DNA from 2 places in the Burkholderia latens genome. Region 2 is predicted to be linked to the other one. Evidence: predicted binding sites of a transcription regulator. Region 2 holds the regulator's gene; the other holds the start of a gene.

Region 1 (14,779 bases), on a different replicon from region 2:
ACCGTCGGTTCGCACGCGATTTTGAATCGTTGTTTGTCGGACTCGAACACAGATACGTTGAGATACAAAGCGTCCGGGCGGTTCGGATATAAAACCGGTGACGCGTATCACACGGCGGCGCAATGCCAGGCGCCGCCGGCGTGAACGGCGATACCGGAATTCCTTTCTTTGCGCTTCGACAATGGAGAACGAGTCATGCCCGATACCGTGAACACCCGCCGCCGCCTGATCCTGGGCTCGACACTCGCGAGCCTGAGCCTGGCCGATCTAGGCTTCAGCGCGCTCGCGAATGCGCAGCCGGCGCCCGCCGCATCGACATCGAAGGGCGCGGCCGGCGCCGCGTCGCTCGGCAAGATCCACCAGATCGACGCGGGTGTGCTGAACGTCGGGTATGCGGATCTCGGCCCGAAGAACGGCCCGGTCGTGTTCCTGCTGCACGGCTGGCCGTACGACATCTACAGCTACGCCGACGTCGCGCCGCTGCTGACGGCGGCCGGCTATCGCGTGATCGTCCCGTACCTGCGCGGTTACGGTTCGACGACGTTCCGCTCCGCCGACACGGTGCGCAACGGCCAGCAGGCCGTGACGGCCGTCGACATCGTCGCGCTGATGGATGCGCTGAAGATCGACAGCGCGGTGTTCGGCGGCTACGACTGGGGCGCGCGCACGGCCGACGTCATCGCGGCGCTGTGGCCGCAGCGCGTCAAGGCGCTGGTGTCGGTGAGCGGCTACCTGATCGGCAGCCAGGCGGCGAACGCCAAGCCGTTGCCGCCGCAGGCCGAATTGCAGTGGTGGTATCAGTTCTACTTCGCGACGGAGCGCGGCGCAATCGGTTACGCGGAGAATCGCGATGCATTCAACAAGCTGATCTGGCAGCTCGCGTCGCCGAAGTGGCAGTTCTCCGACGAAACGTTCGCGCGCAGCGCCGCATCGTTCCAGAATCCCGATCACGTTGCGGTCGTGATTCACAACTACCGCTGGCGCCTCGGCCTCGCGAAGGGCGAAGCGCAATACGACGACATCGAGCGGCGTCTTGCGGCCGGTCCGGTAATCACCGTGCCGACGATCACGATGGAAGGCGACGCGAACGGCGCGCCGCACCCGCAACCAGCCGCGTATGCGAAGAAGTTCACGGGCAAGTACCAGCACCGGACGATCACCGGCGGCATCGGCCACAACCTGCCGCAGGAAGCGCCGCAGGCGTTCGCCGACGCGATCCTGCAAGTGGAGCATCTGTGATGCGCGCGGATACTCACGTTTTGCGCGCCGGCGGCGCGCGCCGTGTGCTGATCGCGGGCGTGCTGCTCGCCGGCGCGCTGGCGGCAAGCGGCCCGGCCGCGCTGGCCGAGCAGCCGAAGCCGGCCGCGTCGCCGATCTACGGCGTGACGATTCCGCCCGGTTACCGGAAGTGGGAAATGGTCGCGCCGGCCGAGGAGGCGGCGCCGCTCGACGAGTTGCGCGTGGTGCTCGGCAATCCCGTCGCGATTCGAGCGCTCGAACAGTCGACGCTGCCGTTTCCGGACGGCACGATCCTCGTGAAGCTCGCGTACAAGCGCAAGCAGTCGGACGAATTCCCGCCGGCGACGGTGCCGGGCCAGGCGACGACCGTGCAGGTGATGGTGAAGGATTCGCGGCGCTATGCGTCGACGGGCGGCTGGGGTTTCGGGCGCTTCATCAACGGCGTGCCGGCCGATATCGGCCAGCACCAGACGTGCTTCGCCTGTCATCAGGCGCGCGTGAAGAATCACGATTATGTGTTCACGCGGCTCGCGCCTTGACGTGACCTGACGAAGCGGTTCGACGGACAGGCGTGCCGACGGCGGCACGCCTTTTTTGCGTTGAGCGGCAGGTGCGGCGATCGGCGCGTGTGTATCGCACTGTATCGGGAGCCGTTGCGGAAACATCGGCTTGCACAGCACCCCGGTTCCGGAAACATGCCGGATACGTGAGCGGGTTCTACTGTCGACATGCAGCAAACGTTCGGTGCCATACGTTCGCACCGGACGCCGAATGATCGATATCCCCCACTTCCGCCAAGGAGAACTGTCATGAAAGCCGCTCGAATCCTCGCAGTTGCCGTACTCGCCGCGATCCCCGCTTTGTCGTTTGCCGATACCGGCCATGGTCTCACGCGTGCCGACGTGCGCGCCGATCTCGTCCGGCTCGAGAAGGCCGGCTACAGCCCGGCCGGCAGCGAAGCGCATTACCCGGACGACATCGCCGCTGCGGAGAGCGCTGTCGCGGCCGCCGAGCAGGTCGCCCGTTCCGACCAGAACGGCCCGTCGAAGTCGCAGGGCGACAACGTCGCCGCCGTCGCGCCGGCCGCCCGCTTCGCCGCGGCGGGACCGCGCGCCGCGCACAACGTACGCAGCACACGCACGGATGCCGACGATCTGTACGCGCATTCGTAATCCGCGGCCGCGCATGCGTTACGCAGCGCGGCGCGATCTGCAACATTCCAGATGATCAACAACACGACAGACAGGAGCATGACGATGGTCGGTTTGACGAAACGGGTTCTGGTGTCCGCGGCGGTGCTCGGCGGGCTGTTCGGTGCGATGACGGCGCAGGCGGCGCCGAAGGACGATCTGAAAGGCACGAACGTCGTACTCGTGCACGGCGCGTTCGCGGACGGGTCGAGCTGGAATCGCGTCATTCCGCTGCTCGAGGCGCGTGGGCTGCATGTGGTCGCGGTGCAGAATCCGCTGAGCTCGCTCGCCGACGATGCGGCCGCGACGAAACGTGCGATCGACGCGCAGACGGGCCCTGTCGTGCTGGTCGGCCACTCGTGGGCCGGCGTCGTGATCAGCGACGCGGGCAATGACGACAAGGTGAAGTCGCTCGTCTACGTCGCCGCGTTCGCGCCGGACAACGGCCAGTCGATTGCCGACGTGACGCAGGGGTTGCCGGCGCCTGCATGGGCCGGCGAGCTGCGCAAGGACGCCGGCGGCTTCACGACGCTGTCGGACAACGCGATCGCGCACGATTTCGCACCTGACTTGCCGCCCGCGCAGCAGCGCGTCGTCGCGGCGACGCAAGGACCGTGGTACGGCGGCTGCATTTCGGAGAAGGTGACGCAGGCCGCATGGCACGTGAAGCCGTCGTCGTTCGTCGTCGCGACGCAGGATCGGATGATCGATCCTAAACTGCAGGATGCGATGGCGAAGCGGATCGGTGCGACGGTCACGCGCGTGAACGGCAGCCACGTCGCGATGCTGAGCCAGCCGAAGGCCGTGGCCGACGCGATCATCGCGGCAGCGGAACGTGCGAAGCACGATGCGCAGTGAGTGAAGGCGGCGCCACGCCGCGACGAAGCGTGGCGCCGCGAGTGATGGTGATGTCCTTGCACGAGGAGAAGTCATGACGCAGCAGCTGTGGAAATTGTCGGCGACCGAGATCGCGAAGCGGGTGCGGCAACGTGAAGTGTCGGCGCGGGAAGTGGCGGATGCGGCGCTGGCCCGTCTCGACGCGGTGAATCCGGCGATCAACGCGGTGGTCGAGCATCGCCCCGACGACGTGCGCCGGCAGGCCGATGAAGTCGATCGCGCGATCGCGCGCGGCGACGATCCAGGCCCCCTGGCCGGTGTGCCGGTGACCGTGAAGATCAACGTCGACGTCGCGGCATTCGCGACGACCAACGGCACGCGGTTGCAGGAACACCTGATCGCGAACGCCGACAGCCCGTCCGTCTCGAACCTCAGAAAAGCCGGTGCGGTGCTGCTCGGCCGCAGCAATTCGCCGACGTTCGCGCTGCGCTGGTTCACGTCGAATCTCGTGCACGGTCATACGTACAATCCGCGCAACCGCTCGCTGACGCCGGGCGGGTCGAGCGGCGGCGCGGCGGCCGCGGTGGCGGCCGGGATCGGTGCGCTCGCGCTCGGCACGGACATCGGCGGCTCGGTGCGCTACCCGGCCTATGCGTGCGGCGTGCACGGCATCCGCCCGTCGCTCGGGCGTGTGCCGGCGTTCAATGCATCGTCGCCGGAGCGCGCGATCGGCGCGCAACTGATGTCGACGACGGGGCCGATCGCGCGCACGATCGACGATCTCGCGCTCGCGCTGCGCGCGCTCGCCGCGCCGGACCTGCGCGATCCGTGGTACGTGCCGGTGCCGATCGACGGACGCGACGTGGCGAGGCGTGCGGCGCTGTGCGTGCGGCCGGGCGGCCTGCAGGTCGCGCCCGAAGTCGAGGCTGCGTTGCGCGATGCCGCACGCCGGCTCGTCGATGCCGGGTGGACCGTCGATGAAATCGACGACACGCCGCCGATGCGCGAGGCCGCGCTGTTGCAGGAGCAACTCTGGCTCGGCGACGGATTCGACGCGCTGGCGAACGCGGTCGCGAGCGACGGCGATCCAGGCGCGGCCGCGGTGATCGCCGGTGTGCGCGGCAAGGTGCGCGATCTGCCGGCCGACGTGATCAGCCGCGCGCTCGTGCAGCGCACGACGCTGACGCGGCAGTGGCGGCTATTCCTCGACGAATACGCGGTGTTGCTGTTGCCCGTGTCGTCGGAACTGCCATTCGCCGACGATCTCGATCGGCAAGGGCCGGAAGGTTTCGCGCGGGTATGGGAAGCACAATTGACGCTGCGTGCTCTGCCGGCGATGGGACTGCCGGGGCTGGCGGTGACGACGGGAAGCGTCGGCGACGTGCCGGTCGGCGTGCAGGTGGTCGCCGCGCATCATCGCGAGGATCTGTGTCTGCTCGCCGGGCGCGATATCGAGGCGCGCGGCGCGTCGATCGATGTGGTCGATCCGGCTGCGTGACTCGATGACAGGCGTGCCGCATCGATGAGCAGGCTCGCGACGCGACGATCGTCGATGTTGCGAGCGACAAGGCCGCTTGCGTGTCCCGATGACGGGATGCCGCAAGCGGCTTTTTTTCGTCGACGCAGCAACGCGTTCCAGGACGCTCAACGCCCCGCCAGCATCCGTCCGCCAAGCCCCATCAGCAGCACCCCGGCCGTCGTATCGATCGCGGCCTTGCGTCGGACCAGCAGCCCGCGCACCGACGGGTGCGACGCGAGCAGCGCCATCGTGCAGTACCACGCGCCCGAAATCGCGATCGACAATGCGACGACTGTGACATTGAACCACGCCGGCGCATGGGCGGGGACCATCAACGCGAAGATGCTGCCGTAGAACGCGACGGCCTTCGGGTTCGTCATGCTGGCGACAAAGCCTTTCTTCGCCGCGTGCCAGCCCGCGGACACCGTGCGCGCCGACACGGCCAACGGCTTGCGCGCGTTCAGCACCATCTTCAGGCCGAGCCAGATCAGATAGGCGGCGCCTGCCAGCCGCAGCGCGGTGTGCACCCAGCCGACGTGCGTTACCAGCACGCTCAGGCCGGCAATCGCAATCGCGGCCCAGGTGCCCGATGCGGCGGCGAGCCCCAGAGCGGTGATCACGCCGGCACGGCGCTGCGCGACCGCGGTCGATGTCACGATCACGAAGTTCGGGCCCGGGCTGGCAACGCTGAGCAGCAGGACGCCGGCGAGCGGCAGCAGGGAGTGGACGGGAGTCGACATGGCCGTGGGCAGCGAAGCGGAATGGGCTTTCATGTTACCCGAGCGCGACGCCCCGGCGTCTTCCCGGCTGCGGCCGCAATTGTTGACGGTATTGGAAAGGTCCGCTCCAGAAGCAGCAATAGGTGCGGCGAATATGACCGATTATTCTCCCGATCGCGGTACCGGGCGGCGAGCGCAATTGCTGTCGGACTGCTTACAAAATCAATTGCTCAGGGAGGCCTTCCATGACCCGCATCGTCGTTGCCGGTGGTATCGGCGCGGTTTTCGTCGCCGCAGCATCGTCTGCGTTCGCGCAGAGTTCCGTCACGTTGTATGGCCTCGTCGATACGGCGATTCGTTATCAGACCAACGCCGGCCCTGACGGCAAGGATCTGGTCGGCATGACCGTCGGTCCGGAAACGCACAGCCGCTGGGGCTTGCGCGGCAGCGAGGATCTCGGCGGCGGGCTGTCGGCGATCTTCCGTCTCGAGAACGGCTTCGAGCTCGGCGACGGCAAGCTCCACGTCGCGAACACGTTGTTCAGCCGACAAGCGTACGTCGGCCTGTCGAGCAACCGGTACGGGGCGCTGACCTTCGGTAACCAGTACGCGCCGCTGTACGACACGATGGGCGACGTATTCGATCCGATGACCGTCGGCGACTACTGGCAGGACAGCTGGGCGTACAACGGCATCGGCAACTACCTGACGGTGCCGAATTCGGTGAAGTACAAGTTCTCGTACAACGGCTTCGACGTCGATGCGATCTACGGTTTCGGCAATCATGCCGGTGCAATGGGCCTGGACAGCACGTACGGTGTCGAACTCACCTACGCGCGAGGTCCCGCATCGATCAACGCCGGCTTTCAGCAAACGTCGGTGTCGTCGGTGAACGGCAGCGCGGTCAACGGTGCGAAGGTGAATTTCGTGCACGTGAGCGGCGCGTACCAGGTTACGCAGACGGTGCGCGTGCTGGCCGGCTGGCTGCATGGGCAGGACAAGACGGGGACGACCGACTTCAACATGCAGCAAGGCGGCGCACCCGCGTTGCGCGGCGGCAGCCCCAACCGGATCGACGATACGTTCTATGTGGGCGCGAACTGGCAGGCCACCGCGCCGTTGCTGATCACGGTCGCCGGCTACTACGGCCACGCGCGCAACGCGGAGCGGCTCGACGGCACGCTCGGTTCCGGGATCAATTATTCGGCGACCGTGCTCGCCGAGTATGCATTGTCGAAGCACACGGAGATATACGGGACGGCCGACTTCGCACGCGGCAACGGCGCGTTCGCCGCCGATTATCCCGGCGTCACCAACCGGCAGACGGGGAGGGTCGACCAGATCGGCCGGACCAACAACGTCGGCGTCGCGATCGGCCTGCGCCAGATGTTCTGACCGCGGCTCGCGGGGCGTGAAAAAAAACGCGCGGCGAAAGGTGTCGCCGCGCGCCGCCGGGAGATAACGCGTGCGGGGCCGGTTCGGAGCCCGCACGCACCGTCGTCAGAAATCGAACCCGGGCCCGCCCGCACCGGGCCCGCCCGGCGCAGCGGCCGGCGCCGCATCCTTCGGCGCTTCGAATACGGTCGCATCGGTCGTCAGCAGCAGGCCCGCGACCGACGCCGCGTTCTGCAGCGCGGTGCGCGTGACCTTGGTCGGATCGAGCACGCCCGATTCGACGAGGTCGCCGTATTCGCCGGTCTGCGCGTTGTAGCCGAAATTGCCCGTGCCCTCCGCGACTTTCGCGACGACCACGCTCGCTTCCTCGCCCGCATTCGTGACGATCTGGCGCAGCGGTTCCTCGAGTGCGCGCAGCACGATCTTGATGCCTGCGTTCTGGTCGGCGTTGGCGCCGTGGAGCTCGCGGATCGCCTGACGCACGCGAATCAGCGCGACGCCGCCGCCCGGTACGATGCCTTCTTCGACCGCCGCGCGCGTCGCGTGCAGCGCATCGTCGACGCGGTCCTTCTTCTCCTTCACTTCGATCTCGGTCGCGCCGCCGACCTTGATCACCGCGACGCCGCCCGCGAGCTTCGCCACGCGTTCCTGCAGCTTCTCGCGATCGTAGTCGGACGTCGCCTCGTCGATCTGCACGCGAATCTGCTTCACGCGCGCTTCGATGTTCTTCGCGTCGCCGGCGCCGTCGATCACCGTCGTGTTTTCCTTGCCGACTTCGATGCGCTTCGCCTGGCCAAGCTCGGCAAGCGTCGCCTTGTCGAGCGTCAGCCCGGTTTCTTCCGCGATGACCTGGCCGCCGGTCAGGATCGCGATGTCTTCCAGCAGCGCCTTGCGGCGATCGCCGAAGCCTGGCGCCTTCACCGCGACCGTCTTCAGGATCCCGCGGATGTTGTTCACGACCAGCGTCGCGAGCGCTTCGCCTTCGACGTCCTCCGCGATGATCAGCAGCGGGCGGCCCGACTTCGCAACCTGTTCGAGCACCGGCAGCAGATCGCGAATGTTCGAGATCTTCTTGTCGTGCAGCAGGATGTACGGGTTTTCGATCTCGGCGATCTGCTTGTCGGGGTTGTTGATGAAGTACGGCGACAGGTAGCCGCGATCGAATTGCAGCCCTTCGACGACGTCGAGCTCGTCGGCGAGCGACTTGCCGTCCTCGACGGTGATCACGCCTTCCTTGCCGACACGGTCGATCGCTTCCGCGATGCGCTGGCCGATCGACTCCTCGCCGTTCGCGGAGATCGTCGCGACCTGCGCAATCTCCTTGCTGGTGGTGGTCGGCTTGCTGATCTTCTTCAGCTCGTCGACAGCGGCTGCGACGGCCTTGTCGATCCCGCGCTTCAGGTCGAGCGGATTGAGCCCGGCCGCGACATATTTCTGGCCTTCACGCACGATCGCCTGCGCGAGCACGGTCGCGGTTGTCGTGCCGTCGCCGGCTGCATCGCTGGTGCGCGACGCCACTTCCTTCACGAGCTGCGCGCCGATGTTCTGCAGCTTGTCCGCGAGCTCGATTTCCTTCGCGACCGACACGCCGTCCTTCGTGACGACGGGCGCGCCGAAGCTGCGTTCGAGCACGACGTTGCGGCCCTTGGGCCCGAGCGTGACCTTCACCGCGTTCGCGAGAATGTTGACGCCTTCGGTCAGCTTCGCACGCGCGACGTCGCTGAAAATGATTTCCTTCGCTGCCATGATTGCGCTCCGTTATTGATTGACGACCGCGACGATATCTTCCTCGCGCAGCACGAGAAACTCGGTGCCGTCCACCTTGACGGCCTGGCCTGCGTACTTGCCGAACAGCACGCGTTCGCCGATCTGCAGGTCGGGCACGACGCGCTGGCCGTCCGCGTCCTTGCGGCCGGGGCCGACGGCGATCACTTCGCCCTGGTCGGGTTTTTCTGCGGCGCTGTCGGGGATCACGATGCCCGACGCGGTGGTGGTTTCCTGGTCGAGTCGCTTCACGATGACGCGGTCGTGCAACGGGCGTAGGCTCATTTTTTCGTCCTGTGCTGTTCTGTCCGGAAGGATGGGTTGGCACTCTTCAACAGAGAGTGCTGACGAGTATAAAAATGCGCGGCGGCGCGATCCAATAACGGATTCGGAAAAGCATTTGCGCGGATGCGCTATGGGCCGGCGGCGTGCACGGCTGCTGCGACGACGCGTCGCGAATGGTCGATGCGGCGGTTCATGTCCTGAATGCCGGTTGACAAGCAATCCTGATTTGGCGTTGCGTACGCAGGTTGTCGAAAACGTCGGACCGTAATCGATTTCGACGAGTGGCCGCCTGGCCGCGTCGTCGCGAATCGCATATTCCCCCGTCCCGTTAGCATGTGACGAATCCGACTTTGGGCGCCGCGCGCGCGACGCTAAGATCGCCGATCCCGTAGATCGTGTGCGCCACAACAATGAAAAAATCCGCTTCGCCGTTGTTTGCCTTTCGTTTCCGTGTGGTCTGCGCCGCGATCGCCGGCGCGCTGTCGCTCGCGTCGTGCGGCGGCGTCGACAGCAATCCGCCTCCGCAAGCCAGCGCGGCGCCGGCGCCCAAACGCCCGAACATCCTGTACATCATGGCCGACGATCTCGGCTATTCCGACATCCATGCATTCGGCGGCGAGATCAACACGCCGAACCTCGACGCGCTCGTCGCGTCGGGCCGCATCCTGTCGAATCATCACACCGGCACCGTGTGCGCGATCACGCGCGCGATGCTGATTTCCGGAACCGACCACCATCTCGTCGGCGAAGGCACGATGGGCGTCCCGACCGACGAACGTCGCGGCCTGCCCGGCTACGAAGGCTATCTGAACGATCGCGCGCTGTCGTTCGCACAACTGCTGAAGGATGCGGGCTATCACACGTACATCGCGGGCAAGTGGCACATCGGCTCGGGGATCGTCGGCAGTGCGACGGGCAGCGGGCAGACGCCGGACCAGTGGGGTTTCGAGCGCAGCTACGTGCTGCTCGGCGGCGCGGCGACGAACCACTTCGCGCACGAGCCGGCCGGCTCGACGAACTACACGGAAGACGGTCGCTACGTGCAGCCGGGTCAGCCCGGGCAGCCGGGCGGAACGGGTGGCAGCCCGGCCGTGTTCTATTCGACGGACTTCTATACGCAGAAGCTGATTTCGTACATCGATGCGAACAGGCAGGATGGCAAACCGTTCTTCGCGTACGCGGCGTACACGTCGCCGCACTGGCCGCTGCAGGTGCCGGACCCATGGCTGCACAAATACGCGGGCGTGTATGACGCCGGCTATGACGCGATCCGCAATGCGCGCATCGCGCGGCAGAAGGCGCTCGGCCTGATTCCCGCCGACTTCAAGCCGTTCGACGGTTTGCCGGAAACGACATCGGCGTCGCCCGCGACGGCGAACAACGGCGCCGCGAACGCGAAGTACATCAGCGCCGTGCATTCGGCTGCCGATGGCTACAGCGACTACGGCGCCGGCAAGGTCGACAAGCTGTGGGCCAGCCTGAGCCCCGCCGAGCGCAAGGCGCAAGCGCGCTACATGGAGATTTACGCCGGGATGGTCGAGAACCTCGACTACAACATCGGCCTGCTGATCCAGCACCTGAAGGACATCGGCGAATACGACAACACGTTCATCATGTTCCAGTCGGACAACGGCGCGGAAGGCTGGCCGATCGATTCCGGCGCGGACCCGACGGCGACCGACACCGCGAACGCGCAGGAGCCGACTTATTCGGCGCTCGGCACCGACAACGGCAAACAGAACGCGCAGCGGTTGCAGTACGGGCTGCGCTGGGCCGAAGTGAGCGCGACGCCGTTCCGGCTCACGAAGGGCTATTCGGCGGAGGGCGGCGTGTCGACGCCGACGATCGTGCGCCTGCCGGGCCAGACGCGGCAGTTGCCGACGCTGCGCGCGTTCACGCACGTGACCGACAACACGGCGACGTTCCTCGCGGTCGCAGGCGTCACGCCGCCGTCGCAGCCGGCGCCGCCGCTCGTGAACACGCTGACGGGCGTCGATCGGAACAAGGGCAAGGTCGTCTACAACAACCGCTACGTGTATCCGGTCACCGGCCAGTCGCTGCTGCCGGTGCTGACCGGTTCCGCGTCGGGAGAAGTGCATACGACGCCGTTCGGCGACGAAGCGTATGGCCGCGCCTACCTGCGCAGCGCCGACGGTCGCTGGAAGGCGTTGTGGACGGAGCCGCCGCTCGGGCCGCTCGACGGCCACTGGCAACTGTACGACCTGACGGCAGACCGCGGCGAGACGACGGACGTGTCAGCGCAGAACCCGTCGGTAATCGGCACGCTGGTCGACCAGTGGAAGACCTACATGAGCAACGTCGGCGGTGTGGAGCCGCTGCGTCCTCGCGGCTATTACTGAGGTAGCGCGATGCGGTTTCGCTTCCTGACGCTCGGCGCGGCGCTCGCGGCCACGCTGTTCGCGGCCGCGTTCGCGGCCGGATATGCGAGCCCGCCGGCGTCGGCCGGTGGCGCGTTCGACGATGCGAATCGCGGGCGTCCGCTCGCGCCGCTCGGCTCCGAGCAGCAGTGCGAGCGCTATTCGGGCCTGCCTGCCAAATGGGGCGACGATCCGAAGGCGGGGATGGTGCACCTGCGCGGCGGCGCATTCGTGTTCGGCAGCGCGCGCGGCTATGCGGACGAGCGTCCGGCCGGCGACGGCAGCGCGCGCGTCGGTGGCTTCTGGATCGATCAGACCGACGTGACGATCGCGCAGTTCGCCGCGTTCGTGAACGCGACCGGCTACGTGACGGAGGCCGAACAGCAGGGCGGCGCGGCGGTGTTTCATGTGCCGACGCGCGACGAGCTGAATGCGCGCGATCTCGCGTGGTGGACGTGGGTGAAGGGCGCGTCGTGGCGCCAGCCGCACGGCCCCGGCAGCAACGTTCACGGGCTCGGCAACCTGCCCGTTACGCTCGTCACGCAGCGCGACGCACTCGCATATGCGAAGTGGCTCGGCCGCGATCTGCCGACCGAAGCCGAATGGGAATACGCGGGCAAGGCCGGCCGCGACGACGCATCGCTCGATGCGGCGCCGCGCGACGCGAACGGCAAGCCGGCCGCGAACTACTGGCAGGGAGCGTTCCCCGTGCTCGATACGGCCGAGGACGGTCATGCGGGCCTCGCGCCGGTCGGCTGCTATGCGGCAAACGGCTTCCATCTGTACGACATGATCGGCAATGCGTGGGAGTGGACGAAAGACGCGTACACCGGCCCGCATCAATCGCACACGAACGGCGACACGGCGGCCGTCGCACCGCCGACGCGCCGGCACGATACGCCGATGGTGATCAAGGGCGGCTCGTTCCTGTGCTCGCGCGATTACTGCGTGCGTTACCGCGCGTCGTCGCGCGAGCAGCAGGAAGCCGATCTCGGCGCGTCGCACATCGGGTTTCGCACGATTCTGAGGGATCCATCATGACGCGGGCGATGAGGCGTTGCATCGCCGCGTTGGTGGCCGTCGCGTGCGGCTTCGGCGGTCCCGGCCGAGCCTGCGCCGCGGACGCGGCGACGCCGGCGATACGCGTCGGCGTCACACGCGGCGTGCATGCCGAGATCATGGACCAGGTTAAGCGCGTCGCCGCCGCGCGCGGCGTCGGCATCGACGTGGTGCAGTTTGACGACGCGTCGCGCATCGATACTGCGCTCGCCGACGGCCGGATCGATGCGGCGAGCTTCGAGGACGCGCAGCGCCTCGCTGCGGCGCGCGCGGCAAAGGGCTATGCATTGACCGCCGTCGCACCGACCGTCACGCTGCCGATGGCGCTGTATTCGCGCAAGCTGAAGAGTCTGAACGAACTGCAGCCCGGCGCGACGGTCGGCCTTCCCGCCGACCCGCGCGGGATGGCGCGGGCGCTTGTGCTGCTGCAGAACGATACGCTGGTCACGCTGCGCGAAAACGCGGGCCTGCATGCGACACTGCGCGACGTAACCGGCAACCGGCTCGCGCTGAAATTCGTCGCGCTGCGCCGAGATCGCGTTAATGCGGCGCTGGATTCGGCTGCGTTCGTCGCGATCGACAGCGACGATGCCGCGCGCCTGGGCCTGCAACCGGCCCGGGACAGCATCAATCTCGAAGACGCGCGCTCGCCGTACGCGAACGTGTTGACCGTGCGCGACGCGGATCGTGCGAAACCCTGGGTCGCGCAGTTGGTGGCCGCGTATCACTCGGACGACGTCGCGCATTTCATCCTCGCGCGCTATCAGGATTCGGTGCGGCGGCCGTGGTAAGCGATTACCGTCTCGCGTGCCATGCGTGCGGGCGCTGCTGCAACAGCGCGCCGACGTTGTCGTTGCGCGAACTGTTCAGGCATCGGCATACGTTCGTCGGTGCGCTGACGATCGGTCGCGTGCCGAAGCTGCGCGTCGGCGAGCGGTTGCACGCGCAGCGGCATGGCGACGTGCTCGATCCGGAGGATGTCGCCGCTTCGCACGCGCTTGCCGACACGTTGTTCCATCGCGCGACGGGCGCCGGCGGCGAATGGATCGCGCTGACGCTGCAAGGCTACGATTATCCGTCGCTCGCGCGGTGCCCGGCACTGGCCGACGATGGCCGCTGCCGTGTGCATGCCGGCAAGCCGTCGATTTGCGGCGCGGTGCCGCTCGATCCGATGCTGCCCGATCGCTTGCAGTCGCGCGTCCTCGCCCGGCGGCGGGACGAAACGGCATGGCTGGGCGCGCACTGTATCGTCGGCACGGAAGACGGCGGCACGGCTTCCATCGATGCATCGCAGACGATTCCGCTGTTGAAGGACGGGATGCTCGTCGATCGCGCCGCACTCGACACGTTCCGCCATTCGCTCGTGTTCGAGCGCGCGGTGTGGCGTGACGCGGTGTTCGCGTCGCTGAGCGACGGCGGGCCGCAGGTCCGTCAGGCGTTAGCGCGGCTCGCACCCGGCGGTTATCTGACGATGTCGATCGTGCCGGTGCTGCTGGCAGCCGCATCGGTGTCCACGCATTGTCGTGCGTTGTGCATCGACTTCGTCGACGCCCAGCGCGCGCTGATCGAACAGCGGCTCGAAGCCGCGCTCGCACGCCGGCGTCTCGACGATCGTCCGGTGTCGCGCGAACTGCGCGGCTTCGCAGCGGCCCTCGAACGTGCGCGGCATGTGCTCGCTGCGGTGCCGGAAACTGCCGCGTCGCGTGCGAGCCTCGATGCGCGTCGCATCGAAGCATGGCTCGATGATCGAAACGGCATCGACGCCGACGCGTGCGCGCAGCCTCACCCCGGGCAGCCGGCGTGAGCGGCTTGCCGACGCGGCGCCTCATGCGTCGCGCGCGGCGTACGCCGCGCGGTATCCGCACATCGCTTCAAAGCGCCTCGACCAGCAACCGGTTGCTCTTCCCGCAATACTCGTGACACGCGGCGCGCGCCGCGATCGACGCGCCGTGCACGAACTTCGGCGCATCGGCCCGCCGTGACATCGACACGACGATCGACGGCGGCGACGGCTGCAGCGGCAGCTCGACGACCTCGCCGCTCGCGATCAATGCATCCACGAACAGCACCGGAATCGCGGCGACGCCGAACCCGTCGCGCACGAGCTGCACGATCACCGAGATCGACGGCGAACCGGTGATCCGCGTTTCCGACAGCGGCACGCCGTGCGCGTGCGCGAGCGTGCGCACGATGTCCTCGAGCGCGCGATGCGGCGCGGTGCCGCGCCCGTAGGTGAGGATCGGCTGGCGCAGCACCTGCCGCGCGAGGCCCGTGCGCGCGTTCGGCAGCAGCCCCGCGCGCGCGATCCAGCGCACCGGATAGTTCGCCAGCGCGTCGCAGATCACCGACGCCTCGTCGCTGCCTTCCACGCGAATGATCAGATCGAGCTCGCCCG
Region 2 (14,779 bases):
CGTGGTCTTGTGAAGCAGCAGCGCGTCGTCCGAACGCATCGGCGCGAAGCCGTGCTCCAGCGCGAGCAGCACGCCAACCGGCCCCGCGGGCAGCGGCTTCAGCGGCGCCGCAACGACGTCCATCGTGCCGTCCTTCGCGAGCGACAGCTTCATCCGGTAAGCACCGTCGCCGTCCAGCGCCGCGCAATGCGCGTCGATCGTGCTGCGCAACGCGTCGGCGTCGAAGCGGAAACCGAACGCGTCCGCGCTGCGCTGTAGCCGCGCGAGATGGCGGTCGAGATGGCGGATGCGTTCGGCGCACGTCGCGTACGTGGTCTCGAACAGCTGGAAGCCGGGGTCGGCATCGGTCAGGAATCGCGCCTTCAATTCGCACTCCGCGTATTCGTCAGCGGCGACGCTGTCGAGCACGATGCCCGCACCGACGCCCATCGTGCCGCGCCATTGGACCGCAACAGCCGGTGCCGCGTCGCGCGCGCAGGTCGTTGCGCCCGCATCGACGCCCGCCGCATCGAGCGTCAGCGTCCGGATCGCGACCGACAGGCAGAAATCGCCGCATCCGGCCGACGTGCCGGCCGCCGTCCTCACCGCATCCGTCGGTGAAGGGGACGAAACGTCCGGCGGCGCATCGAGCCAGCCGATCGCGCCCGTATAGAGCCCGCGCGGCGTCGACTCGATCGCGTCGATCAGCTCCATCGTCTTGTGCTTCGGCGCGCCGGTAATCGATCCGCACGGAAACAGCGCGCGCAGCATCTGCGCGAACGTCGTCCCGTCGCGCCAGCCGGCCTCGACCGTCGACGTCATCTGCCACACCGACGCATACGGCTCGACAGAGAACAACGCCGGCACCCTCACCGTGCCGGTCCGCGCGATCCGCGACACGTCGTTGCGCAACAGGTCGACGATCATCACGTTTTCCGCGCGGTTCTTCGGATCGTTCGCGAGGAACGCGGCGGCCGCCGCGTCTTCACCCGGCTCGGCCGACCGCGGCGCGGTCCCTTTCATCGGCCGCGCGCGCAGTACGTCGCCGTGCTTCTCTACGAACAGTTCCGGCGAGCAGGACACGACCCATGCGCCCCCGGGCAGCGCGATCAGCGCGCCATAACGCACGGGCTGACGCGCGCGCAACCGCCGGTACAGCGCGAGCGGCGTGCCGAACATGTCGAAGTTGAGCCGGTACGTGTAATTGATCTGATACGAATCGCCGGCCCGCAGCGCGTCCTGCACCGCGGCGATCGCCGCGTCGAACGCATCGCGCGACACGCTCTTCGCGACGTGCGCGACGCCCGCGATCGACGGCGGGCCGCCGCCGTCCTGCGTTGCGAGCCACGCGTCGACGTCGTCGCGCGACAGGCGCTCGCAACGCGCATACAGCAAAAAGCGCAGCGGGGCATGGCCCGGCTGCGCTCTGTCGAGATTGCGTCCGAATTCGTAATCGCCGACGACGACCGCGTGCAACCCGTCGCGCAGATCCTGCGCCACCGCGGCATCGATTGCGTCGAGCCGTGCCGGATCCGTGCACACGCGTTCGCGCACGAAACCGGAATACAAACGACTCGACCGCGCGGACGCGGTCGAGTCGCAATCGTCCAAGAGCGCGAAGGACGCGCTCTCGTTACCGTCAGTCATGCCGTTGTTACTCGAAGAAGCTCTTCACCCGGTCGAACCAGCTCTTGCTCTGCGGGCTGTGACGCGCGCCGCCTTCGGCCAGCGACTTCTCGAACTGCTTGAGCAGGTCGCGCTGCTGGTCGGTCAGCTTCACGGGCGTCTCGACCTGCACGTGGACGTACAGATCGCCCGCGATGCTCGAACGCAGCCCCTTGATGCCCTTGCCGCGCAGCCGGAACGTCTTGCCCGACTGCGTGCCTTCCGGAACCGGGAACGATGCACGGCCGGCCAGCGTCGGCACCTCGATCTCGCCGCCGAGTGCGGCGGTCGTGAACGGGATCGGCATCTGGCAGTGAAGATCGTCGCCGTCGCGCTCGAACACCGAGTGCGGCTTGATGTGGATCTCGACGTACAGGTCGCCGGGCGGCCCGCCGTTGATACCCGGCTCGCCGTTGCCGGCAGAGCGGATCCGCATCCCGTCGTCGATGCCGGCCGGGATCTTCACTTCGAGCGTCTTGGTTTCCTTCACCTTGCCAGAGCCGTGGCAGTGCGCGCACGGTTCCGGGATGTAGGTGCCGGTGCCGTGACACTTCGGGCAGGTCTGCTGGATGCTGAAGAAGCCCTGCGACATGCGCACCGTGCCCTGGCCATGACAGGTGGGGCAGGTTTCGGGCTTCGTGCCCGGCTTCGCGCCGGATCCGTGACAGACTTCGCACGACACCCAGCTCGGCACGCGGATCTGCGTGTCGTAGCCGTGCGCGGCCTGCTCCAGCGTGATTTCCATGCTGTAGCGCAAGTCGGCGCCGCGATACACCTGCGGGCCGCCGCGGCCGCCGCGAGCGGCACCACCCGCCGCCTGGCCGAAGATGTCGCCGAAAATGTCGCCGAACGCGTCCGCGAAGCCGCCGAAACCTTGTGCGCCCGCACCACCCATGTTCGGATCGACGCCCGCGTGGCCGTACTGGTCGTACGCTGCCCGCTTCTGGCTGTCCGACAGCATTTCATAGGCTTCCTTCGCCTCCTTGAAATGCTCTTCCGCATCCTTGTTGTCCGGATTGCGGTCAGGGTGATACTTCATCGCAAGCTTGCGATATGCCTTCTTGATTTCGTCGTCGCTCGCATTCTTCGCGACGCCCAGAACCTCGTAGTAATCCCGTTTCGCCATATCGATTCACTGTGCCGTCGCGCGTCGAGCACGCGGCGGCTCCTTTCGCCCGCAGTAAAGTCTCTCGACTCGTGTGGCGCTGCGCCGTCCGCGGACGGCTCGCGCAGCACCCGCCAAAAAACAAATGTGCCCGGAGGGCCGCGAAGCCCGCCAGGCGTGGAGTCGATCCGGCCATCCGGAAGGAAAGACAGACCGCTGTTCAGCCGCGCCGCGCGCGATTCGCGCGCGGCGTGCGGTGCCATGGCAACGCGGCTTAGTCCTTCTTCACTTCCTTGAACTCGGCGTCGACGACGTCGTCGGCTGCCTGCTGAGCGCCGCCCGCGTGCGCGGCGCCTTCAGCTGCACCCGCCGCGCCGGCCGCACCGGCCTGCTGCGCCTGCATGTCGGCGTACATCTTTTCGCCGAGCTTCTGCGAAGCCTTGCCGAGCTCCTCGACCTTCGCGTCGATCGCCGCCTTGTCGGCCGACGTATCCTTCAGGACGTCCTCGAGCGACTTCAGCGCCGCTTCGATCTTCTCCTTCTCGCCCGCGTCCAGCTTGTCGCCGTACTCGGTGAGCGCCTTCTTCGTGCTGTGGACCAGCGCGTCGCCCTGGTTGCGCGAATCGGCCAGCTCGCGCAGCTTGTGGTCTTCCGCTGCGTTCGCTTCCGCGTCCTTGATCATCTTGTCGATTTCGGCATCGGACAGGCCCGAGTTCGCCTTGATCGTGATCTTGTTTTCCTTGCCGGTCGCCTTGTCCTTCGCGCCGACGTGCAGGATGCCGTTCGCGTCGATGTCGAAGGTCACTTCGATCTGCGGCACGCCGCGCGGTGCGGGCGGAATGCCTTCGAGGTTGAACTCGCCGAGCAGCTTGTTGCCTGCCGCCATTTCGCGTTCGCCCTGGAACACCTTGATCGTCACGGCCGACTGGTTGTCGTCCGCCGTCGAGTACACCTGCGCGTGCTTCGTCGGGATCGTCGTGTTCTTGCTGATCATCTTCGTCATCACGCCGCCGAGCGTCTCGATGCCCAGCGACAGCGGGGTCACGTCAAGCAGCAGCACGTCCTTGCGGTCGCCCGACAACACCTGGCCCTGGATCGCCGCGCCGACTGCGACGGCTTCGTCCGGGTTCACGTCACGGCGCGGATCCTTGCCGAAGAACTCCTTCACCTTCTCCTGCACCTTCGGCATGCGGGTCTGACCGCCGACCAGGATCACGTCGTCGATGTCCGACACCTTGACGCCGGCATCCTTGATCGCGATGCGGCACGGTTCGATCGTGCGCTCGACGAGGTCTTCGACCAGCGCTTCCAGCTTCGCGCGGGTGATCTTCAGGTTCAAGTGCTTCGGACCCGATGCGTCGGCCGTGATGTAAGGCAGGTTGATTTCGGTCTGCTGGCTCGACGACAGCTCGATCTTCGCCTTTTCAGCGGCTTCCTTCAGGCGTTGCAGCGCGAGCACGTCCTTCGACAGGTCGACGCCCTGCTCCTTCTTGAATTCGCCGATGATGTAATCGATGATGCGCTGGTCGAAGTCCTCGCCGCCGAGGAACGTGTCGCCGTTGGTCGACAGCACTTCGAACTGCATTTCGCCGTCGACGTCCGCGATCTCGATGATCGACACGTCGAACGTGCCGCCGCCGAGGTCGTACACGGCGATCTTGCGGTCGCCCTTCTCGGCCTTGTCGAGGCCGAATGCGAGCGCGGCCGCGGTCGGTTCGTTGATGATCCGCTTGACTTCGAGGCCCGCGATGCGGCCGGCGTCCTTGGTCGCCTGGCGCTGGCTGTCGTTGAAGTACGCCGGCACCGTGATCACGGCTTCCGTGACCGGCTCGCCGAGGTAGTCTTCGGCCGTCTTCTTCATCTTGCGCAGCACTTCAGCCGAAACCTGCGGCGGCGCGAGCTTCTCGCCGTGCGCTTCGACCCATGCGTCGCCGTTGTCGGCCTTGATGATCGCGTACGGCATCAGGCCGATGTCCTTCTGGACTTCCTTCTCTTCGAAGCGGCGGCCGATCAGGCGCTTCACCGCGAACAGCGTGTTCTTCGGGTTGGTCACGGACTGACGCTTGGCCGGCGCGCCGACGAGCACTTCGTTATCGTCCATGTACGCGATGATCGACGGCGTCGTACGCGCACCTTCCGAGTTCTCGATGACCTTGACCTGGTTGCCTTCCATGATGGCGACGCACGAGTTCGTGGTGCCGAGGTCAATACCGATGATCTTTCCCATTTTTTCCTAATCTCCAGAAATGCCTGTTTGCTGCGCGAAACCCCGTGTTTTTGGGCAGTTTCGCGCGCCAGAATTCAACTCTGTTCCCGAAATGCGTCCGGCCGAAGCGTTTTCAAGACCCGCCAGGCGATGCGGATATTAAATTTTTTCAATCGCCGCCGGTAGCCGGATCGTACGGACCGCTATCCGCGGACGCGCCTGGGCCAGCCGCCGCGATCTTCGCGCGCGCCGCCGCCGCTGCCGCCTGGAACTGTTCGAGGCCATGCCAGCCGGTCGCGCGGCCCAGCCGCTTGCCGCGGTGGAAGAAAAACCACGTCGGCACGCCGTGCAGCCCGAAGCGGCGCCCCAGCGTGTGGTGTTCGTATACGTTGCAGTGGAACCACTTCAGGCCCAGCGCGCGGATTGCGTCGGGCCGCGCGAGCATCGCTTTCTTCGCGATCTCGCAATTGAAGCAGTCCACGCCCCAGAAAAACACCACGGCGAGCGCATCGCCGGCGCTGGCGATGCCGGCGTCGAACGTGTCGGTCGCGAGCGCCTGCATGTCGAACGCATCGAACGCGGCCGGATCGACGCCGGCGGGAAGCATCGCGGCGACCTTACTTCGGCTGCGCGACCGTGACGAGCGCCGGGCGCAGCACGCGGTCGGCGATCATGTAGCCCTTTTGCAGCACGGTCACGACGGTATTCGGCTCCTGCTCGGCCGGCACCATCGAAATCGCCTGGTGCTGGTGCGGATCGAACTTCTCGCCCACCGGGTTGATCGCGACGACGCGGCCCTTCTCGAGCGCGCTCGTCAGCTGGCGCAGCGTCAGCTCGACGCCTTCGCGCACCTTCGCGATGTCGCCGGACGTATCGCTTACCGCCGCCTCGAGGCTATCCAGCACGGGCAGCAGGTGCTCTGCGAAGCTCTCGATGGCGAACTTGTGCGCTTTCGACACGTCTTCCTGCGCGCGGCGGCGGACGTTCTCGGTCTCGGCCTTCGCCCGCAGGTAGCTCTCCTGCAGCTCGGCGACCTTGGCTTGAGCCTCCGCGAGCGCCGCGTCGGCGGCTTCGGCGGCGGGAGCGGCGCCCTGCGCCGCCTGTTGCTCGCTGCCGATGTCTTCGGCCGATTGGGTAGCCGGGTTCTCTTGCGTGTTTTCCATGTCGCTGAAAGTCGATTAGAGGTTGAAGCCAAATCGGCAACCGCCCGGCCATATGACCGGCGGCACCGCACATTGTTAGTGCAAATAAGGGCGAAAACTGCGATTTCAAGAGGGTTATTCGCCGGCATTCCGCAATGCCGCGAAACAACCGCACTGCCCGCGGCCCGATTGCGCGCATTTGCCGCCGATCGGGACGAAACGCCCGGTAACAACGCTTACCTGGCAAGTACTAGCTCCGCACAGGGGGCTGCACTACACTCCACTCAAGCGTCGGAAAAGCGTGTTTACCCGTAGCTTTCCGCCGCCCGACATCCACCTGGCGCCGCATTCACCGTCTTCGAGGCGAGTACCGTGAAATTGACCTTTGCCATATCGGTGGTCGCGCTGGTACTGATTGCCGGCACCACCACCATCTGCCTGTCGGGAGCCGTCACCGACCGCACGACCGAATACGGAAGCGCGCGGGCGACGTTCGACCAGATGTTCAGTTCCCACCAGAAAATCTGTCGATGATGCGCCTGTTGGAGTTGACCCTGTAATCCCGGACACAGCGTCACACTAAGGTTGCTGAATCCATTGAGCGCCGGAACTCGCGAGGCGAGCGGTACTTCAGCGCGCTATGGGGATGCTTCTCGTTGTAATGCTCGAACGCGATGGCCAAGTTGCGTGCAGCAGTCGCTGCGTCCGGCTTTGGCATGAAGGCAACGTAGTCGCGCTTCATTGTCTTCACGAAGCTCTCGGCCATCCCGTTACTTTGCGGGCTGCACACCGGCGTGGTCAATGGCTTCAGGCCGATGGCCGCTGCAAACCGGCGTGTATCGTCGGCCGTATAGCCCGAACCGTTGTCACTCAGCCACTCGATTTCGGACGGTGTATGCAGCTCGTTGCCAAACCGATTTTCCACTGCTGCCAGCATGACGTCGCGCACGATGTCGCCGCTGTGACCTGCCGTCGTAGCCGCCCAGCTCATCGCTTCGCGGTCGCAGCAGTCAAGCGCGAATGTCACTCGAAGCGGCTCGCCGTTGTCGCAGCGGAACTCGAAGCCGTCCGAGCACCATCGCTGATTGCTGCGCGCGACGGCCACCTTGCCATCGTGCCGACGTTGCGGCCGAGGCGGGGCTGGACGCCGTTGCATCAGCAGACCGTGAGTGCGCATGATGCGATAGATGCGCTTCGCATTGAACGGCACCTGTCCGGCAGCAATGCGTTCATTGCGCAGCGAGCCCCACACCCGGCGATAGCCATAGCTGGGCAAATCGCCGACGACTCGGCGGATTTCCTCGACCACGCTCGCATCGTCCGTCTGCCGCGATTGACGGCCATCGCGCCACGTCACCGGACGCGACAGTCGTGCCGATACGTTCGAGCGCGACACGCCGAGAACTTCACAAACCAGTTTCACTGGTCGTCCTCCGGCAGCGAGGGCGAGTGCGCTATCCATTTTTTTGCTCGGCCATACTCGACTGCTTCGCGGAGAATCTCGTTCTCCATGGTCTTCTTGCCGAGCATCCGCTGCAGCTCACGAATCTGCTTGAGGGCATCGGCCAGCTCTGATGCAGGGACCACTTCCTCTCCAGCCTTGACCGCCGACAGACTCCCGTCCTGGTACAGCTTGCGCCAGTGGAACAGCTGGTTCGGGTTCACGCCGTGCTGGCGCGCAACCATCGAAACCGACTTCCCCGGTTCGAAACTCTCGCGAACCATCGCCAGCTTCTGCTCCGCCGTCCAGCGCCGCCGACGCTCCGGGCCCGTCAACACTTCCATCACTTCCTGCCTGGTGTTAGTCAAAAACACAGTCTTATGCCTACCCGCTAGTTTAAGTGAGAGGCTATGTCCGGTGTTTCAGGGGGCTGCTCCACCTGTCGCGCTTGGTCGGCCGGCCGTGCAGCCCGGCCGCCGGTTCCCGATAGGTACGGCGCCGCTCCAGTTCGGCGAGCCGCGCGGCGCGTCCCGCTTCCGTTTCCTCGTAAAGCGTCTGCGCGACGCTCGCGGGCCCGCGCACGTCGCAGATGCCCAGCACGGCAATGTGCCAGACGATACCGTCGATCGCAATCTCGACCTCGTCGCCCACGCGCACGTCCTTTGCCGGCTTGACCGCCGCGCCGCCGATCTTCACGTGGCCCTTGTCGACCGCGTCGGACGCGAGCGAACGCGTCTTGAAGAAGCGCGCCGCCCACAACCATTTGTCGATGCGCAGCTTCGCGCCGGGCTCGGTCGAAATCCTGTAGTTCATCGCGTTCAACCCACCGTTTCAGGCTGTGCGGCTTTCACCGGCCAGCCCTGGAGATTCTCCGCGACGATCTCGCCGAGCGCCGCGATCCACGCCGGCGCGCCATTCAGGCACGGAATCCGGTGGAACGACTGGCCGCCGCCGGCGATGAATTCGTCGCGCACCTCCATCCCGATCTCCTCGATCGTCTCCAGACAATCGGCCGTAAAACCGGGACAGAACACATCCGCTCGCCGCACGCCCGCCTCGCCGAGTTCGCGCAGCGTCGGCGCCGTGTACGGCTGCAGCCACTCGGCCTTGCCGAAACGCGACTGGAACGTCACGCGGCATTCGAGCGACGACAGCCCGAGCGCGGCCATCAGCAGCGAGCCCGTCTGCTGGCACTGGTCGTGATATGGGTCGCCGAGGTCGAGGGTGCGTTTCGGCACGCCGTGAAAGCTCAGCACGAGCTTGTCGCCGGCTGCGAAATCGGGCCGGCCATGCTGCGCCCAGTACTGGCGCACCTGTTCGGCGAGCGCGTGGATGTAGGCCGGGTGATCGGCGTAGTGCCGCACCGTGCGCACTTCCGGCTGGTTGCGCATCCGCGCGAGCGCGGCGAACGCGGCATCGAACGCGGTCGCGGTGGTCGACGCCGAGTATTGCGGATACATCGGCATCAACAGCACGCGCTCGACGCCCGCGCGCTTGAACTGCGCGAGCGCGTGCGGGATGTTCGGGCTGCCGTAGCGCATCGCGTAATCGACCTGAACGTGGTAATCGTTCGATGCAAGCAGATGGCGCACGCCTTCGGTCTGGCGCTCGGTGTACACGCGCAGCGGCGAGCCCTCCTGCATCCAGACGGCCGCGTATTTCTTCGCGGACGCGCGGCCGCGCAGCGGCAGGATGAGTGTGCGCAACAGCACCTGCCAGACGACCTGCGGAATCTCGACGACGCGCGGGTCCGACAGAAATTCGGCCAGATAGCGCCGCACCGCGCGCGGTGTCGGGGCGTCGGGCGTGCCGAGGTTGATCAGCAGCACGCCGATACGGTGGGCAGCAGCGACGCTCGAAGGCGGCTCAAGATCGAAACGCATGGGCAGGAACGTGCTCGGAGCACGCAGTCGGACGGCCCTCAATTATAGCGGGCCGTGTCGATGGGGGCGGCTGGCCGTTCGGCCGGCTGGCGGCGCACCCGGCGCCGCGGCACGATGGCGGCACGGTGTCGGCGCCCGGTGCGGCGCGTTACTGCTGGCTCAGCGTGAGCGACAGCAGCCGGGCGGTGATGTCGACGATCGGAATCACGCGGTTGTAAGCCATCCGGGTCGGGCCGATCACGCCGAGCGTGCCGACGATCTTGCCGTTCACCTCGTACGGCGCGGTCACGACGCTCATCTCCTCGATCGGCACGAGCGTCGATTCGCCGCCGATGAAGATCTGCACGCCCTGGGCGTGGCTCGACACGTCGAGCAATTGCAGGAGGCCCGTCTTTTGGTCGAACACGTCGAACAGCTTGCGCAGCCGCGCCATGTCGGACGAGAGGTCCGCCACCTCGAGGAGGTTGCGCTCGCCGGAAATGAGCACCGTATCTTCGGTGTCGGGCACCTCGGTGCTGGCCGTCACGGCCGCATGCATCAGCGTGGTCATGTCGCCGCGCAGCTGGTCGATCTCGTCGCGCAGGCGGCGGCGCACCTCGTCGAACGACAGCCCGGCGAAGTGCGCATTGATGTAGTTCGACGCCTCGGTCAGCTGCGACGGCGAATAGTCGCGCGGCGTCGCGAGCATCCGGTTCTGCACGTCGCCCTCGGGCGTGACGATGATCAACAGGATGCGCTTGTCCGACAAGCGCATGAACTCGATCTGCTTGAACACGTGACTGCGGCGCGGCGTCAGCACGACGCCCGCGAACTGCGACAGGTTCGACAGCACGCTCGCGGCGGCCGCCACCACCCGCTGCTGCGGCTCGCCCGTCTGCAGCGTGCTCTGCACCTGCCGTGCGACGGCCTCGGCGTCGATCGGCGCCTCGACCGTCAGCATCGTGTCGACGAACAGCCGATACCCGCGCGGCGTCGGCACGCGGCCCGCCGAAGTGTGCGGACTCGACACGAGGCCGAGCTCCTCCAGGTCGGACATCACGTTGCGGATCGTCGCCGGGCTCAGTTCCAGCCCGGAGTAACGGGACAACGTGCGCGAGCCGACCGGCTGACCGTCGGCGATATACCGCTCGATCAGGGTTTTCAGGAGGGTTCGTGCGCGAGGATCTAGCATGGTGGAAAATTTTAGCGCAACCGCGCGAGCACGGCGAGTGGCTGCGGCCACAGTCGGGCGGGCCGGCCGATCCGGCCCCGTGCGCGCACAGCCGGTTCTTTTCGTCCACGAGCTATGGTGTAATGCCGGCATGAAAACCGGTAATCAGTTCAATACTGTCGCGCTCGTCGGCCGGAGCAACACGCCTGGCATCGCCGAGCCGCTCGCCACGCTGGCTGGCTGCATCGCGAAGCTGGGCTTCGAGGTCGTATTCGAAGCCGACACCGCGCGCGAAATCGGCATCTCCGGCTATCCGGCACTGACGCCGGCGGAAATCGGCGCGCGCGCGGACGTGGCGGTCGTGCTCGGGGGCGACGGCACAATGCTCGGCATCGGCCGCCAGCTCGCGCCGTACAAGACCCCGCTGATCGGGATCAACCACGGGCGGCTCGGTTTCATCACCGACATCGCGGCGGCCGACATGCAGGCACTGGTGCCGGTGATCCTGTCCGGCAAGTTCGAGCGCGAGGAGCGCTCGCTGCTGGAGGCCCGGATCGTGCGCGACGGCGAACCGATCTACCACGCGCTCGCGTTCAACGACGTCGTCGTGAACCGCAGCGGCTTTTCCGGGATGGTCGAGCTGCGCGCGTCGGTCGACGGCCGCTACATGTACAACCAGCGTTCGGACGGCCTGATCGTCGCGACGCCGACGGGCTCGACCGCGTACGCGCTGTCGTCGGCCGGCCCGATCCTGCATCCGCAGCTCCAGGGCATCGTACTGGTGCCGATCGCGCCGCACGCACTGTCGAACCGGCCGATCGTGCTGCCCGACGATTCGAAGATCGCGATCCAGATCGTCGGCGGCCGCGACGTCAACGTGAATTTCGACATGCAGTCGTTCACCGCGCTCGAGCTGAACGACACGATCGAGGTGCGCCGCTCGAAGCACACGGTGCCCTTCCTGCACCCGGTCGGCTACAGCTACTACGCGACGTTGCGCAACAAGCTGCACTGGAACGAGCACGCATCGAACGAAGACGACAAGGCGTCCTGACGCACTACCGCCCGACACCATGCTCCGCCACCTCTCGATTCGCGACTTCGTCATCGTCGCCGCGCTCGATCTCGAATTCGACAGCGGCTTCACCGTCTTTTCCGGCGAAACCGGCGCCGGCAAATCGATCCTGATCGACGCGCTGGCGCTCGCGCTCGGCGAACGCGCCGACGCGAGCGTCGTGCGCGCCGGCTGCGGTCGCGCCGACATCGCCGCCGAATTCACGCCGCACGACCGCGTCGCACGCTGGCTCGACGACCATGCATTCGACGCCGAGGACACCGTGATGCTGCGCCGCGTGATCGACGCGAACGGCCGCTCGCGCGCGTTCATCAACGGCACCAGCGCAACGCTCGCGCAGCTGCGCGAACTCGGCGAGATGCTCGTCGACATCCACGGCCAGCACGCGCACCAGCTGCTGATGCGGCCCGATGCGCAGCGCGAGCTGTTCGACACGCACGCGGGGCTCGTCGCCGATGCCGCGAACGTCGCGCGCGCGTGGCGCGTGTGGCGCGACGCGACGCAGGCGATCGACGCCGCAAAGGCGCACGAGCGCGAGCTGCAGCTCGAACGGGAGAAGCTCGCGTGGCAACTGGCCGAGCTCGACAAGCTCGCGCCGCAGCCCGGCGAATGGGACGAAATCGGCAGCGAGCACAAGCGGCTGTCGCACTCGGCGAATCTGATCGCCGGCGTGCAGGGTGCGCTCAATGCGCTGTCCGAGGCCGACGATGCGATGCTGCCGCAGTTGGGCGCGATCGTGTCGAAACTGCGCAGCCTCGCCGACTATGACTCCGGGCTCGGCGATGCGCTCGCGTCGCTCGAACCGGCCGAGATCCAGCTGCAGGAAGCCGTCTATTCGCTGTCGCACTACGCGCAGCGCCTCGATCTCGATCCGGCCCGGCTCGCCCAGGTCGAAGCGCGTCTCGACGCCCTGCATTCGACCGCCCGCAAGTTCCGCCTGCCGCCCGACACCCTGCACGAGGAACACGCAGCACGCCGCGCCCAGCTCGCCGCGCTCGACGCGGCCGCCGATCTCGGCGCGCTGGAAGCCGCGCAGGCGAAGGCATGGGAAGCGTATCTCGCCGACGCGAAACACCTGTCGAAGGCGCGCGCGCAGGCCGCGAAAGCGCTCGGCACGGCCGTCACGGCCGGCATGCAAGAGCTGTCGATGGCCGGCGGCAGTTTCGAAGTCGCGCTCGTGCCGCTTGCCGACGGCGGTCCGCACGGGCTCGAACAAGTCGAATTCCGCGTCGCCGGGCACCCGGGCGTGCCGCTGAGGCCGCTCGCGAAAGTCGCGTCGGGCGGCGAACTGGCCCGGATCAGCCTCGCGCTTGCAGTGATCGCGAGCGCGGCCAGCCCGACGCCGACGCTGATTTTCGACGAAGTCGACACGGGTATCGGCGGTGGCGTCGCCGAAGTCGTCGGCCGCCTGCTGCACCAGCTCGGGCGCGACCGCCAGGTGCTGTGCGTGACGCATCTGCCGCAGGTCGCGGCGCGCGGCGACCATCACTTCCAGGTCGCGAAAGGCTCCGACGACCGCGGCGGCACCGTATCGTCGGTCGTCGCGCTCGACAAGGCGAGCCGCGTCGAGGAAGTCGCGCGGATGCTCGGCGGCCTCGAAATCACGGCCACCACCCGCAAGCACGCGAAGGAAATGCTCGCGGCCTGACACGCGCGCAGCGCGGGCCGTATCCAGCGCGACCGGCGCGTGCAGCGGTCTTTTTCGGCCGGCCGGCCGCCGGGGGAGACCACACCCGCCCCGTCCGCCAACGTGGCCGCCGGCGTCGAACGCGCGACTCAAACGCCCGTTTCGCGCGCCCCGAACACGCGTTCCCACAGCGCGGTCACGGCTGCCCGCTCGTCGGCCACCAGCGCCGGATCGACCCGCGCCTTCTCCATCCCGTCGAGTCGCAGCTTGTGCTGCAGTTTCCGGTACGTGCGGTACGCGGCGCCCACCCGCTCGGCCTCGTCCTCCCCCATCAGACCGAACCGTGCGACCTCGCGCAAGAGCGCGATGTTGCCGGTGTTGCGGATCAGCTCGGCATCGCTCGATGCATGCAGGAGCACCCAGTACTGGACGATGAACTCGATGTCGACCATCCCGCCGCGATCGTGCTTCAGGTCGAACAGCTCGGTGTGGTTCGGGTGGCCCGCGAACACCTTGCCGCGCATGTCGACGATTTCGTTCGCGAGCACGGCCGCGTCGCGCGGCGTCGTCAAAACCTGCTGGCGGATCGCCTCGAAGTCCGCGCCGATCTGCGGGTCGCCGGCGCTGTAGCGCGCGCGCGTCAGCGCCTGGTGCTCCCACACCCACGCGGTATTCGCCGCATCGCCCTCGCGCAGCTGGTATCGGCGGAACGCGTCGAGATCGGTCACGAGCAATCCGGCCTCGCCGTTCGGCCGCAGCCGCAGGTCGATGTCGAACAGCGCGCCCGCGCCGGTCGCGGTCGTGAGCCATGTGATCAGCCGGCGCGTAAACGTCGTATAGACGTCCGCGGAGCGCTCGTCGGGATCGTCGTACAGAAAGATCAGGTCCAGATCCGACGCGTAGCCGAGCTCCTTGCCGCCGAGCTTGCCGTACGCGATCACCGCGAATTTCGGCACGTCGCGGTGACGCTTCGCGAGCTGCGACCAGACCACTTCGATCGTCACGTCGAGCACCGCGTCGGCGAGTTCGGACAGGCGGTCGCTCACGTGCTCGACCGACAGTTGCCCCGCCAGGTCGATCAGCAGGATGCGGAACACCTCCGCGTGCTGCGCATGCCGCAGCAAGTCCATCTGCTGCTCGGGGCCGTCGGCGGCGGCCAGGCGCGCACGCAGCGCATCCTTGAATGCGGGCCAGTCGAACGGGCTCGCGATCGCTTCGTCGTCGAGCAGTTCGTCGAGCAGCTGCGGATGGCGGATCAGGTAGCCGCCGCCCCAGCGCGTCGCGCCGAGCACCGACAGTACACGATCGAGCGCGGCCGGATACTCGGTCAGCAGCGCCAGATAGACGCCGCGCCGGCTGACCGTCTCGAGCAGGTCGAACAACCGCACGATCGTTTCGTCGCGGCGCGCCGCGTCGATGCGCGGCGCGGCCTCGAGCGCGCGCTGCGCGACGCTGTCGAAACGCTGCCGGCTCTTTTCGGGCAGCCCCGCGTAGCGCGACGATTGC

Evidence for each region. Region 2 encodes HrcA, which represses chaperone genes, less so after heat shock. Its sites were predicted from a motif close to TTAGCACTCNNNNNNNNNGAGTGCTAA; they were not measured.
Region 1: WK25_RS20760 (co-chaperone GroES) is a predicted target of HrcA. The motif match lies at 8,984-9,010, and genes of this name have one in related genera.

What each region holds. Positions count from the first base shown of each region.
Region 1 covers NZ_CP013438.1:290,241-305,019, forward strand. The annotation lists gene WK25_RS20720 (alpha/beta fold hydrolase) at 196-1,239, shown strand; gene WK25_RS20725 (cytochrome P460 family protein) at 1,239-1,778, shown strand; gene WK25_RS20730 (DUF4148 domain-containing protein) at 2,049-2,411, shown strand; gene WK25_RS20735 (alpha/beta fold hydrolase) at 2,496-3,287, shown strand; gene WK25_RS20740 (amidase family protein) at 3,361-4,764, shown strand; gene WK25_RS20745 (LysE family translocator) at 4,911-5,525, opposite strand; gene WK25_RS20750 (porin) at 5,750-6,898, shown strand; gene groL (chaperonin GroEL) at 7,004-8,644, opposite strand; gene WK25_RS20760 (co-chaperone GroES) at 8,657-8,947, opposite strand; gene WK25_RS20765 (arylsulfatase) at 9,358-11,307, shown strand; gene WK25_RS20770 (formylglycine-generating enzyme family protein) at 11,317-12,366, shown strand; gene WK25_RS20775 (MetQ/NlpA family lipoprotein) at 12,363-13,175, shown strand; gene WK25_RS20780 (flagellin N-methylase) at 13,169-14,188, shown strand; gene WK25_RS20785 (LysR family transcriptional regulator) at 14,256-14,779, opposite strand, start outside.
Region 2 covers NZ_CP013435.1:768,028-782,806, reverse strand. The annotation lists gene WK25_RS03610 (chorismate-binding protein) at 1-1,626, opposite strand, end outside; gene dnaJ (molecular chaperone DnaJ) at 1,634-2,770, opposite strand; gene dnaK (molecular chaperone DnaK) at 3,024-4,976, opposite strand; gene WK25_RS03595 (thioredoxin family protein) at 5,125-5,562, opposite strand; gene grpE (nucleotide exchange factor GrpE) at 5,573-6,118, opposite strand; gene WK25_RS31605 (hypothetical protein) at 6,470-6,631, shown strand; one part of gene WK25_RS03585 (IS3 family transposase) at 6,672-7,567, opposite strand; one part of gene WK25_RS03585 (IS3 family transposase) at 7,567-7,882, opposite strand; gene WK25_RS03575 (RNA-binding S4 domain-containing protein) at 7,947-8,351, opposite strand; gene hemH (ferrochelatase) at 8,357-9,421, opposite strand; gene hrcA (heat-inducible transcriptional repressor HrcA) at 9,570-10,592, opposite strand; gene WK25_RS03560 (NAD kinase) at 10,723-11,625, shown strand; gene recN (DNA repair protein RecN) at 11,645-13,294, shown strand; gene glnE (bifunctional [glutamate--ammonia ligase]-adenylyl-L-tyrosine phosphorylase/[glutamate--ammonia-ligase] adenylyltransferase) at 13,423-14,779, opposite strand, start outside.